DNA from 3 places in the Gibbsiella quercinecans genome. Region 1 is predicted to be linked to each of the others. Evidence: predicted binding sites of a transcription regulator. Region 1 holds the regulator's gene; each other region holds the start of a gene.
The links. Region 1 encodes LexA, which represses DNA repair genes until DNA is damaged. Its sites were predicted from a motif close to TNCTGTATGTACATACAGNA; they were not measured.
Positions count from the first base shown of each region.

Region 2: the regulator LexA is predicted to act here: its motif matches at 2,241-2,260, upstream of sulA (SOS-induced cell division inhibitor SulA).
Region 3: the regulator LexA is predicted to act here: its motif matches at 2,018-2,037, upstream of dinB (DNA polymerase IV).

Region 1 is NZ_CP014136.1:2,979,626-2,983,855, forward strand. It holds gene plsB (glycerol-3-phosphate 1-O-acyltransferase PlsB) at 1-1,272, opposite strand, end outside; gene ACN28Q_RS13870 (diacylglycerol kinase) at 1,398-1,766, shown strand; gene lexA (transcriptional repressor LexA) at 1,901-2,509, shown strand; gene dinF (MATE family efflux transporter DinF) at 2,603-3,952, shown strand.
Region 2 is NZ_CP014136.1:4,580,804-4,585,033, reverse strand. It holds gene yccS (YccS family putative transporter) at 1-1,392, shown strand, start outside; gene ACN28Q_RS20855 (TfoX/Sxy family protein) at 1,393-2,052, opposite strand; gene sulA (SOS-induced cell division inhibitor SulA) at 2,283-2,789, shown strand; gene ompA (porin OmpA) at 3,148-4,224, shown strand.
Region 3 is NZ_CP014136.1:3,468,571-3,472,800, forward strand. It holds gene nqrF (NADH:ubiquinone reductase (Na(+)-transporting) subunit F) at 1-675, shown strand, start outside; gene nqrM ((Na+)-NQR maturation NqrM) at 709-936, shown strand; gene ACN28Q_RS15995 (glycerophosphodiester phosphodiesterase family protein) at 962-1,855, opposite strand; gene dinB (DNA polymerase IV) at 2,051-3,115, shown strand; gene pepD (beta-Ala-His dipeptidase) at 3,146-4,230, opposite strand, start outside.

The DNA.
Region 1 (4,230 bases):
GCCGATGTAGATCGGCACCAGCGTGATTGGGCGTGTGCCGCCGCGCAGCATCGCCTGGATGGTCATCGCCAGCGTGCCGGTTTTCGGCTCCAGCAGGCGCCCGGTGCGGGAGCGGCCGCCTTCGACAAAGTATTCCACCGAGTAGCCGCGGGTAAACAGTTCGCCCAGGTATTCACGGAACACCGTGGAATACAGCTTGTTGCCTTTGAAGGTACGGCGAATGAAAAAGGCGCCCAGGCGGCGGAAAATCGGCCCGGCCGGCCAGAAATTCAGGTTAATGCCGGCGGCGATGTGCGGGGGCACCAGCCCCTGGTGATACAGCACGTAGGACAGCAGCAAGTAGTCCATGTGGCTGCGGTGGCAGGGAACATAGACGATTTCGTGGCCGTCCTGCGCCAGTTGGCGCACGCGTTCGGCGTTGGTAACGTTGATCCCTTGATACAGGCGGTTCCAGGTCCAGCCCAGCACGCGGTCTGACAGGCGCACGGTTTCGTAGGAGAAATCGGCGGCGATCTCTTCCATCAGCGCAATGGCGTTCTGCTGCGCTTTTTCGTGAGAGATTTTTTTGCTGCGCGCTTCGTCCTCAACGGCTTTTTCAATCGCCTTGGAAGCCAGCAGCTTGTTGAACAAGTCCTGGCGCGCCGGCAGGCTCGGGCCGACCGCGGCCAGGCGCTGGCGGGCGAAATGCATGCGCGCCACGCGTGCCAGTTTCTGCGCAATGGTTTGATCGGTGCCGTGTTCGTTCGCCATATGGCGCAGCGAAACGGTATTGGAGAAGCGGACGAAGCTGTCGCGCCCCAGCCACAGCACGGCGAAGAACTTCTGTATGCCGTTCAGCAGACGCAGGTGCGGGGTGCCGTGGCCTTCCCGGCCGGGGGAGCGGCCGAACATGACGGAAACCGGCAGCATCTGGATATCGAGATCCGGATTGTTGCGGTGCAGATCCAGATAGTCATGAAACAGCTTGACCGACTCTTCTTTCGGCGTGTAGTACCGGAACACACGCGGGCCGTCGTGAATAAACACATAGCCGGGCAGTACGGTGCCGTCGATTTCCAGCGGAGTGAGCGGATCGGGCAGATCCTGCGCCAGACATTGGGCCCGCAGCGTGAGTAAATCCGCCTTCGAGTTATAAGGTAAAACGTACAAAATCGGCCGAGTGGGATCCAACCCTAACTCCGCGACCGGATCTGACGGGATAACCTTACTTCTTACCAGCAGTTTTAGTAAAGAACTCAATAAGTTATAATAAATTTTACGCCAACTTGACATAACAACGTGAAGCCTCTTGTTAGCAACGCGCCGCAAGCATACCAGAAACCGCTTTGCAGATCTGTGGTGTTAAAAAAGCCGATGCCGTTAAAATGATGTTTTACCCCTGAAAAAGGCGCCCGTAAATGGCAAATCAAGCAACCGGTCTAACGCGTATTATTAAGGCGGCAGGTTATTCCCGGCAGGGGTTTATTGCCGCCTGGCAAAATGAAGCGGCGTTCCGCCAGGAAACCCTCGCCGCCGTGCTCGCCATTATTTTGGCCGCCTGGCTGGACGTTGGGGCGATCGCCCGTATTTTACTGGTGGGTTCCGTGATCCTGGTGATGATCGTCGAGCTGCTTAACAGCGCAATCGAAGCGCTGGTCGATCGCGTGGGCACCGAGCACCACGTGCTTTCCGGCCGGGCAAAGGATATCGGTTCGGCGGCGGTGACGCTGGCGATCATACTGGCGCTGTTTGTTTGGGGCAGCGTGCTGTGGCAGCACTTTGCCTGAATAGCCGCCGCCATTAGGCTGTTTTTCGCCGGTTTTGCGCGCCTACTCCCTGATTTTTATTTATTCTGCGGTTCCCAATCCCCCCGCACCTGTATATACTCACAGCAAAACTGTATAAACAAACAGGGGGCGGGATGAAAGCACTAACTACCAGGCAGCAAGAGGTCTATGACCTGATTCGCGATCATATTTCGCAGACGGGCATGCCGCCCACGCGTGCCGAGATCGCATTGCGTCTGGGGTTCCGCTCGCCGAATGCGGCTGAAGAGCACCTGAAGGCGCTGGCGCGCAAAGGGGTGATCGAGATCATCTCCGGCGCCTCGCGCGGTATCCGCCTGCTGATGGAAGATGAAGACGGCCTGCCGCTGATTGGCCGCGTGGCCGCCGGTGAGCCGCTGCTGGCGCAGCAGCATATCGAAGGGCACTACAAGGTTGATCCTTCCCTGTTCAAACCCAACGCCGATTTCCTGCTGCGGGTAAAAGGGATGTCGATGCGCGACATCGGTATCCTTGATGGCGATCTGCTGGCGGTGCATAAAACGCAGGACGTGCGTAACGGCCAGGTCGTGGTGGCCCGTATCGAAGATGAAGTGACCGTCAAACGCCTGAAAAAACACGGCAACGTGGTTGAATTGCTGCCGGAAAACAGTGAATTCAAACCGATCGTCGTCGATCTGCGTGAGCAAAACCTCACCATTGAAGGGCTGGCCGTCGGCGTTATTCGCAACGGTGACTGGATTTAACCCCCTGCGTTTCCCCCTGATGTAAATCGCCCCTGTCCAGGGGCGATGCCTTTCTTGCTTTTTCAATACGCACTGCCACAGGAATAGGTTGCTATGCGCTTGATTACCGCCTTCTTTAGTGACAACGACAAAGCGCTGTGGCGTTTGGCGTTGCCGATGATCTTTTCCAACATTACCGTGCCGTTGCTCGGTTTGGTCGATACGGCGGTGATCGGCCACCTCGACAGCCCCAGCTATCTTGGCGGCGTCGCCGTGGGTGCGATGGTCACCAGCTTCCTGTTCATGCTGTTCTTATTCCTGCGCATGAGCACTACCGGGCTGGCGGCTCAGGCGCAGGGCGCCGGCGATGCGCAGCGGCTGGCCCAGGCCTTTGTGCAGCCGTTGCTGCTGGCCGGGATTGTCGGCCTGGCGATACTGTTGCTGCGCCGGCCGCTGATCGGACTGGCGTTGCAGGTTGTCGGCGGCGATGGCGAAGTCTTGCAGCAGGCGCGGCTCTTTTTGGATATCCGCTGGTTAAGTGCGCCGGCGGCGCTGGCCAACATGGTGCTGCTGGGGTGGCTGCTCGGCGTGCAGTACGTGCGTGCGCCGGTGCTGTTGCTGATCGCCGGCAACCTGCTGAATATTGTGCTGGATGTGTGGCTGGTGATGGGGCTTGGCTGGAATGTGCAAGGGGCTGCGCTGGCGACGGTGGTGTCCGAGTATGCCATGCTGCTGTTTGGGCTATGGCTCGCCTGGCGGGTGATGAGGCGGCGGGGCATTTCACTGCCGATCTTGCGCCAGGCCTGGCGGGGAAACCTGGGCCGTTTGCTGGCGCTGAACCGGGATATCATGCTGCGTTCCCTGCTGCTGCAGTTGTGCTTCGCCTCGTTGACCATTCTTGGCGCCCGGCTGGGCAGCGAAGTGGTGGCGGTTAACGCAGTGCTGATGAACCTGCTGACCTTTACTGCCTATGCGCTCGATGGTTTTGCCTATGCGGTGGAAGTGCACTCCGGCCATGCCTATGGCGCGCGCGACGATCGCAAGCTGCATCAGGTATGGCACGCCGCCTGCCGGCAGGCGGGCCTGGTCGCGCTGGGATTTGCGGCAATTTACGCCGTTGCTGGCCAACAGATTGTTGGCGCACTGACCTCCTTACCGGCGCTGCGTGAACTGGCAAACCACTACCTGGGCTGGCAGGTGGTGCTGCCGCTGGTCAGCGTGTGGTGCTACCTGATGGATGGCATGTTTATCGGCGCGACCCGCGGCGCGGAAATGCGTAATAGCATGGCGGTTGCCGCCGCCGGCTACGCGCTGGCGTTGCTTACTCTGCCGCTGCTCGGCAACCATGCGTTGTGGCTGGCGCTGTGCGTGTTCCAGATGCTGCGTGGCATTACGCTGGGGTGGCTTTGGCTGCGCCATAACCGGCAGGGCACCTGGTTTGCGCACGAGCGGGCCAGGGAGTAGCCTCCCATTCATTGTGGTTTTTGTTAATATCATGTTACATCTTGCTGGGTAAAGAAAACCCTGGTTATCGGGTTGTTTTGTTGTTGTTTTTAACTAAAAAATCGCTTATTTATGGTGTTTATTGCTGGCTTTTATTTTTAATCCAGAATCTATAGCTAATATTAGTAATGTGGCTGGCTGATTAGGCAACGGCTTAATCCAGTGCAGATGAGGAAAATCTGTTACTCACTTTGGTCAGTTAGGCCAGCCGGATTATCTGAAACTGACTCACTTTAGTT
Region 2 (4,230 bases), 1.6 Mb from region 1:
ATCCACGAGCGGGCCAGCTCTTCCCACGTGCTTTACCAGGCGCTTAGCCAGCAGTTCCGCCATAGCGACATTCTGTTCCGCTTTCAGCGGCTACTGACCATGCAGGCCGCGGCTTGCCGCCAGTTAGCACAGTCGATACTGCTGCGCCAAAAATACCAGCATAACGTGCGTTTTGAACCGGCGTTTACCCGTATTGAAGAAGCACTGGCGCGCATTACCATCACGCAGGAAAATCGCGAACTGGCCAAAGCGCTGTCCCACCTGTTGAAAAACCTGCGCGCGATTGATGCACAGTTGGCCAACATCGAATCCGAACAGGTGATAGCGAATGGCCAGACGGAAGAAAACAGCCTTTCAGACGACCGCATCACCGGCTGGAGCAATATTCGCCTGCGCATCAGCCGCCACCTGACGCCCCAATCAGCGCTGTTCCGCCATGCCATCCGGATGTCCGTGGTATTGTGTGCCGGCTACGCCTTTATACAGTTTACCGGGATGCACCACGGCTACTGGATCCTGTTGACCAGCCTGTTCGTCTGCCAACCCAACTACAATGCCACCCGGCGCAGGCTGGCGCTGCGCATTATCGGCACCCTGGCAGGTATTCTGCTTGGCTTGCCGATACTGTATTTTGTGCCTTCCCTTGAAGGCCAGTTGATCCTTATCGTCATCAGCGGCGTGCTGTTTTTTGCTTTCCGCACCGTCCAGTACGCCCACGCCACCATGTTTATTACGCTGCTGGTGCTGCTGTGCTTCAACCTGTTAGGTGAGGGGTATGAAGTGGCCGCCCCGCGGGTCTATGACACGCTTTTAGGCTGTGCGATTGCCTGGGCCGCCGTCAGCTTTATCTGGCCGGACTGGAAGTTCCGCCAACTGCCGATGGTGGTCAGCAAAACGCTGACTGCCGACTGCCGCTACCTGGATGCTATTCTGGTGCAGTACCACCAGGGGAAAGACAATAGCCTGCCCTACCGTATCGCACGCCGCGATGCGCATAATAGCGACGCGGAACTGGCTTCGGTGATTTCCAATATGGCTGCGGATCCCAAAGCGGACAAAACGCTGCAGGATGCGGCCTTCCGCCTGCTGTGCCTGAACCACACGCTGTTGAGCTACATCTCGGCGCTGGGCGCACACCGTGAACGCCTGGAGAACACGGACATTTTGGATCTGCTTAACGATGCCGTGTGTTATGTCGATGACGCGTTGCATCAGGCACCGCAGGATAACCAACGTGTCGCCCAAGCGTTGAGTGCGCTTTCCAACCGTATCCAGGCATTGTCGCCTGAGCCGGAAAGCAAAGAGCAGTTGGTATTACAGCAAATAGGCTTAGTGATTGAACTGTTGCCCGAATTGACGGCGTTGAATGCACAGATAGGCAAAGTTCAATAATTATTCGCGGCGCGGCAAAGGGCCACGGACGGCCGCCGCACGTTGCACTCCTGGTCTTGTGGCAATACTGTCAAACCAACTGAGCATTTCGCGGCGGATCGAAGCCGGCAATGCGGCATGATGATAGCCGGCAATGGCGCCGGCCAGCGACAGTAGCGCTTTCAGCCCCAGATTTTGTTGCTGCTGTTGCAGCAACAAATACCCCTCTTGCGCCCCAATCAGGCGCAGTTGATACACGGTGCGGATCCCGGCCCGCCACAGAGCGCGCTCCATGGCAATATCAATATTCGGCAAATCTTTTAACCGAGCAAAAGCGTGATTTGGCGGCTGAAGATTTTTTCTGACGGCCACGATCGCCCGGCTGGCGAACGCCAGAAGTTCCCGCTCCCGTTGCCAAAGCGCATCATCCACCCAATAGTAACGCATCGTGATGGGGAGCCCCCGTTTGGAATAGACCATATTTTCCATCCCCAGCGAGCGAAACTCAGCCTCTAAATCGCCAGGCGCACGGAGATACAGTTCCCCTTCGGCAATAATGGCGAACATGATGCCGTCGGCCAGCAAACCATACCCCCCGAACTGAGAGCGCGTGGTGATTTTCCCTAATACGCTAAAAATAGCCTTCGCCTGTGCCGTTCTGGCTGCATTTTTGCTTTTCATATATAACTCCCTTTAATAAATCGTATGCAAGTCATTCCATAATGCAATAAACGTAACGCGAACAACTAATTATGGAAAATACGCAGGTTCCCTCCCCCTGCCAATCACAAATTGGGCATGCACAAAAAACGATCGCAGATATGCGGCGCGTCACGAAAAATTGAGTTGATTTCCACCACTGATGCATATACTGTATATCCATACAGCAATACTACGGGCGGGATACTTTTATGCGTACTCAATCATTTCACCAACCCCATTTCGGCTACACGGCTTATGCGGCGGATTCCGCGGTAAACAGCACCAGCAACGGTAAAGAAAATGGTCTTATCAGTGAACTGGTCTACAGCGAACAGCAACCCGCCGTGGTGCAGCTCCTTTTGCCGCTATTGCAACAGCTTGGCCTGCAGTCGCGCTGGCTGCTGTGGCTCACGCCACAGCAAAAACTCAGCAAACGCTGGCTACAGCAATCCGGTCTGCCGGTCGGGAAAGTGGTGCAGCTTAGCCAGATCACGCCAACCGCTACGGTTGAAGCAATGGAAAAAGCATTATTGACGGGAAACTACAGTGTGGTGCTGGGTTGGTTACCGGAATTGAACGAGCAAGATCGGTTGAGATTGTCACGGGCGGCGGTTTCAGGAAACGCTTACGGGTTCATTATGCGCCCTCAGCGTGACATTAATTTGCTTCAGGGACAGTGTTCCACGCTAAAAATTCACTCTTCTTTGTATCATTAAGTAAATTTAGGAGTTTTCCCATCATTTTTATCCTCCGGGGGAAGCATCCCCGGGGGACAGCCAACAAAGCGTGATCGGCTGCGGCTCCACACACCTTAGAGTGTAAAAAACAACCAACTTTTTCGCTGCCAATTGTCAGCAAATATGTACAATTCGCTGTTTTTTTTTAGAGCTTTATCACATCACACTTGTAACTTTCGCGCCACGTTGTAGACTTTACATCGCCGAGGTTGCTCTATAACGCCAGAAAAACTGGCAGAGTAACAAACGAGGGCATAAACCTTGGCGAAGGAATTTAACCAAGGGCTTAAAATAGCTTTAAAGCTCATTGCCTATTTGGATGATAACGAGGCGCAAAATGAAAAAGACAGCTATCGCATTAGCAGTGGCACTGGCTGGTTTCGCTACCGTAGCGCAAGCCGCCCCAAAAGATGATACTTGGTACACTGGTGCTAAACTGGGCTGGTCCCAGTATCATGATACCGGTTTCTACGGTAATGGTTATGATAACCGTATCGGTAATGGCCCTACCCATGAAAACCAATTGGGCGCAGGCGCATTCCTGGGTTACCAAGCGAACCAATACCTGGGCTTCGAGCTGGGCTATGACTGGCTTGGCCGTATGCCTTACAAAGGCAGCGTGAACAATGGTGCTTTCAAAGCACAGGGCGTTCAACTGGCAGCTAAACTGAGCTACCCAATCACCGATGAACTGGACGTTTATACCCGTCTGGGTGGTATGGTTTGGCGTGCAGACTCCAAAGCCAACTACGGCAATGGTACTCGCCTGAGCAATCACGACACCGGTGTTTCTCCATTGGCAGCAGTGGGTGTTGAATACGCTCTGACCAAAAACTGGGCAACCCGCCTGGACTACCAATGGGTTAACAACATTGGTGACGCTGGTACCGTTGGCGCTCGTCCAGACAACAGCATGCTGAGCCTGGGCGTTGCATACCGCTTTGGTCAGGACGAAGCAGTAGCACCAGCTCCTGCTCCAGCACCAGCACCAGTTGTTGAAACCAAACACTTCACGCTGAAATCTGACGTGCTGTTCAACTTCAACAAATCAACGCTGAAACCAGAAGGCCAACAGGCACTGGATCAACTGTACACCCAGCTGAGCTCTCTGGATCCTAAAGACGGTTCCGTAGTTGTTCTGGGTTACACCGATGCCGTTGGTTCTGAACAGTACAACCAGAAACTGTCAACTCAACGTGCTCAAAGCGTTGTTGATTACCTGGTATCCAAAGGTATCCCTGCAGACAAAATCTCTGCACGCGGTATGGGCGAATCTGACCCAGTTACCGGCAACACCTGTGGCTACAAATCTGGCCGCGCTACCGCAGCACAGATCGCATGTCTGGCTCCAGATCGTCGCGTAGAGATCGAAGTTAAAGGCATCAAAGACGTTGTAACCCAGCCTCAGGCTTAAGTTACC
Region 3 (4,230 bases), 490 kb from region 1:
CCGCAGGAATACCGCGGCGACTGGGACAAGTTCAACCTGTTCCGCTATCGCTCGGTGGTGGATACCACCACGGTGCGCGCCTATTCGATGGCGAATTACCCGGATGAGAAGGGCATCATCATGCTGAATGTGCGCATCGCCACGCCGCCGCCGGGCAACCCAACGGTGCCGCCGGGGGTGATGTCCTCCTACATCTGGGCGTTGAAACCGGGCGATCGGGTGACCATCTCCGGGCCGTTTGGCGAGTTCTTCGCCAAGGATACCGATGCCGAGATGGTGTTCATCGGCGGGGGCGCCGGGATGGCGCCGATGCGCTCGCACATATTCGATCAGCTCAAGCGCCTGCACAGCAAACGTAAAATCACCTTCTGGTACGGCGCACGTTCGCGGCGCGAGATGTTCTATGAAGAGGATTTCAACCAGCTGCAGGCGGAGCATGAGAACTTCACCTGGCACGTGGCGCTGTCGGATCCGCAGCCGGAAGACCACTGGAACGGCTATACCGGCTTTATTCATCACGTGCTGCTGGAAAACTACCTGCGCCACCACCCTGCGCCGGAAGATTGTGAGTTCTATATGTGTGGGCCGCCGATGATGAACGCCGCGGTGATCAACATGCTCAAGGCGCTTGGCGTTGAGGAAGACAACATCCTGTTGGATGACTTTGGCGGCTAGTCTTAAATCGGGCAACGCGTTTGCGAGGCGCTTATGCTGACACTGTTTGCGGTAACCTTTGCATTATTCCTGCTGGTCATTGGCGGTATGTCGCTGGGCTACGTGCTTAAACGCAAAAGCCTGCAGGGCAGCTGCGGCGGCATTACGGCGCTGGGGATGGAAAAAGTCTGCGATTGCCCCGAGCCTTGCGACAGCCGCAAAAAACGCCTGGCGCGTGAAGCGCGGCGCCAGCGGCTGCGGGAAAAACACCGCATTCTCTAAGCGCCGGCCGATAGCAACGTGCTGTTTAGCGCGCCTTGCGGAACTTTTCCGCCTGCAACGGCGAATCCACCATCACGCCATCCACGCCCAATGCCAGCGCCTGCTGGTAATCCTGCGGCGAATTGATGCCAAACAGAATGATGTGCGCCGGCCCTTTGGCCCGGAAGCAGTCCACCGCTTCTTTATCCCACACCAGCAGCGCTTTGGAACGGGCTTCCCCCAGGGTGTATTTTTCTACCACTTCCACCTGGCGCTTCATCTCCAGCCCGTACCAGCGCGGGTCATTACTGCTTGCGGTAACATCGCACTGGTGCGCCATGGTGATGTTGGCCAGCAGATCGCGGGTTTCATCGCGTGATGCAAAACGTTTAATCTGCGGCGGCAGCGCCTGCAGATATTTGGCGTCGGTCGAGTAGACACGGGTACGTTCTAGGCTATGGTTTTTTTCCAGCGTGGCCAGCAGGGCGGCGGCGAACTTTGCCGGATCGCTATCCGGCGATTTGATATCCAGATAAAAGGTGGTTTGCGGGAAGGCGGTTAGCGCCTGTTCCAGCGTTGGGATACCGATGTGTTTACCGCGGAACGGGTGATTGCCGTCTTTGCCGAACGCCCAGCCGGCATCTGCCTGCGCCAACTCTTCTGCGCTGTAGGCGGAAACCAGGCCCTGTTTATCGGTTAACGCCCGCAGATCGGACGGTCGATAAAGCACGATGGCTCCGTCCTTTGCCTGCTGCAGGGTGATCCACACCGCATCCGCGCCGTGTTGCAACGCCTGGCGGATGGCGACCAGGGTGTTTTCCGGCGCATCGGCGGTGCCGCCGCGGTGGGCGATAATCGCCGGGGCCGGGGTCGCCGCCAGCGCGGCGGCTGGGAACAGAAAACAGAGGGAAACAAACAGGTAGCGGTGGAGCATTCTCATTACTGGTGCCTTGTGGTTGCGTGATGAGCCGATGGCGTTGAATTCCTTGCCGCATCATAAACGTGAAAAATGACGTTTTTTTAACAACCGCAAAATAATGCGCCATTAAGGCAATAGCGCCATCTTGGCGGTGGGCTGGCTTGATTTGAGCTTCTTACCTTTTACTGTATACTCATACAGTAACTGGGAGGGGAGATGCGTAAAATCATTCATGTCGATATGGATTGCTTTTTTGCCGCCGTCGAGATGCGCGACGATCCCAGCCTGCGCGATATCCCGCTGGCGATCGGCGGTAGCGCCGAACGGCGCGGGGTGATCAGTACCGCTAACTACCCGGCGCGCCGTTACGGCGTACACAGCGCGATGTCGTCCGCCATGGCGCTGAAGCTGTGCCCGCACCTGAAGCTGATACCCGGCCGCATGGCCGCGTATAAAGAAGCTTCGCAGCATATCCGCACCATCTTTGCCCGCTACACGCCGTTGATTGAGCCGCTGTCCTTGGATGAGGCCTATCTGGACGTGAGTGCAAGCACGCAGTGCAACGGCTCGGCAACCTTGATCGCCCAAGAGATCCGCCAGGCAATTTTCGATGAACTGCAGCTCACGGCCTCTGCCGGCGTGGCGCCGATCAAGTTCCTTGCCAAAATCGCCTCCGATCTGAACAAACCCAACGGGCAATATGTCATCACCCCGGCGCAGGTGCCGGCGTTTTTGCAGCAGTTGCCGCTGGGCAAAATCCCCGGGGTAGGCAAAGTGACCGCCAAACGGCTGGAAGAGATGGGGCTGAAAACCTGTGCGGACGTGCAGCAGTATGATTTGGCCACGCTGTTAAAACGTTTTGGCAAGTTTGGCCGGGTGCTGTGGGAACGTTGCCAGGGGATTGATGAGCGCAGCGTTTCACCCGATCGGCTGCGCAAATCGGTGGGGGTGGAGCGCACGCTGGCGGAGGATATTCATGACTGGCAGGCGTGCGAAGCGTTGATCGTTGAAAAGCTCTACCCGGAACTGGAAATGCGCCTGAGCAGGCTAAAGCCGGATCTGCAGATTGCCCGCCAGGGGGTTAAGCTGAAGTTCCAGGATTTTCAACAGACCACCCAGGAGCATGTCTGGCCGGTGTTGAACCAGGATGATTTGCTCAATGTGGCAAAGCAGGTGTGGCTTGAACGGCGCGAAGGGCGGGGCGTGCGCCTGGTGGGGCTGCACGTCACCCTGCGCGATCCGCAGATTGAGCGGCAGCTGCCGCTGCCCTGGGGCAATTGAGCGCCCCAGGGCATCACGCCGGCGCTACAATCAGGCGCGTTCAGGAATGGCTTTCAGCAGGGCGGTCAGCAGCGTCCAGTAATCGCCGACGCTTTTGATATGCACCTGCTCATCCGGGGAGTGTGGCCCGGTGATGGTTGGCCCGATCGACACCATGTCTAAATCCGGGTACGGCTTTTTGAACAGGCCACACTCCAGCCCGGCGTGGATCACCATGATGTTCGGGGTCTTGTTGAACAGATCCTGATACAGTTCGCGCACCAGATGCATCACCGCGGAATCGGCATCCGGCTGCCAGCCAGGGTAGCTGCCTTTTGCCACTACCTGCGCGCCTGCCAGCTGGCCTAACGCCGTGAGCGTTTCCACCACGTAGTCTTTGCCGCTGTCGATCAGGGAACGGATCAGGCAACTGATCTGCGCCTGATCTGCACTGGTGGTGACCACACCCAGGTTAAGCGAGGTTTCCACCACGCCTTTCACCACGTCGCTCATGCGAATAACGCCGTTCGGCGTGCTGTTGAGCAACGCCAGGAAGCGTTGCTGGCACTCCGCTTGCAGTGGTTGCAGCTCGCTGGTGGTCGCCTCAAGCAGCAGGGTGATGTTTTTTTCTTTGGCCGCCAGTTCGCTGCGCAGCAACGCCAGATACTCGTCGCATTGGGTTTGCAGCGCCGCCGCCTTATCGGCAGGAACGGCGATCACGGCAAAGGCTTCACGCGGGATAGCATTGCGCAAGTTGCCGCCGTTCAGCTCCAGCACGCGCAGATCCAGCGTTGGCGCATGGGCGAACAGAAAACGCGCCAGCAGCTTGGTGGCATTGCCCAGGCCCAGATGGATTTCGGCGCCGGAGTGCCCGCCCTTCAGGCCCTTGAGGGTCAGCTTCAGGAGCTGGTAGCCCGCTGGCAGCGCTTCACGTTGCAATGGCAAGGTGGTGATGGCGTCGATGCCGCCGGCGCAACCCATGTAGATTTCGCCTTCTTCTTCCGAATCGGTATTGATCAGGATTTCAGCCTGTAGCCAGCCGGCCTGCAGGCCAAAGGCGCCGTCCATTCCCGCCTCTTCGGTCATGGTCAGCAGCACTTCCAGCGGGCCGTGCTCCACGCTGTCGTCGGCCAGCA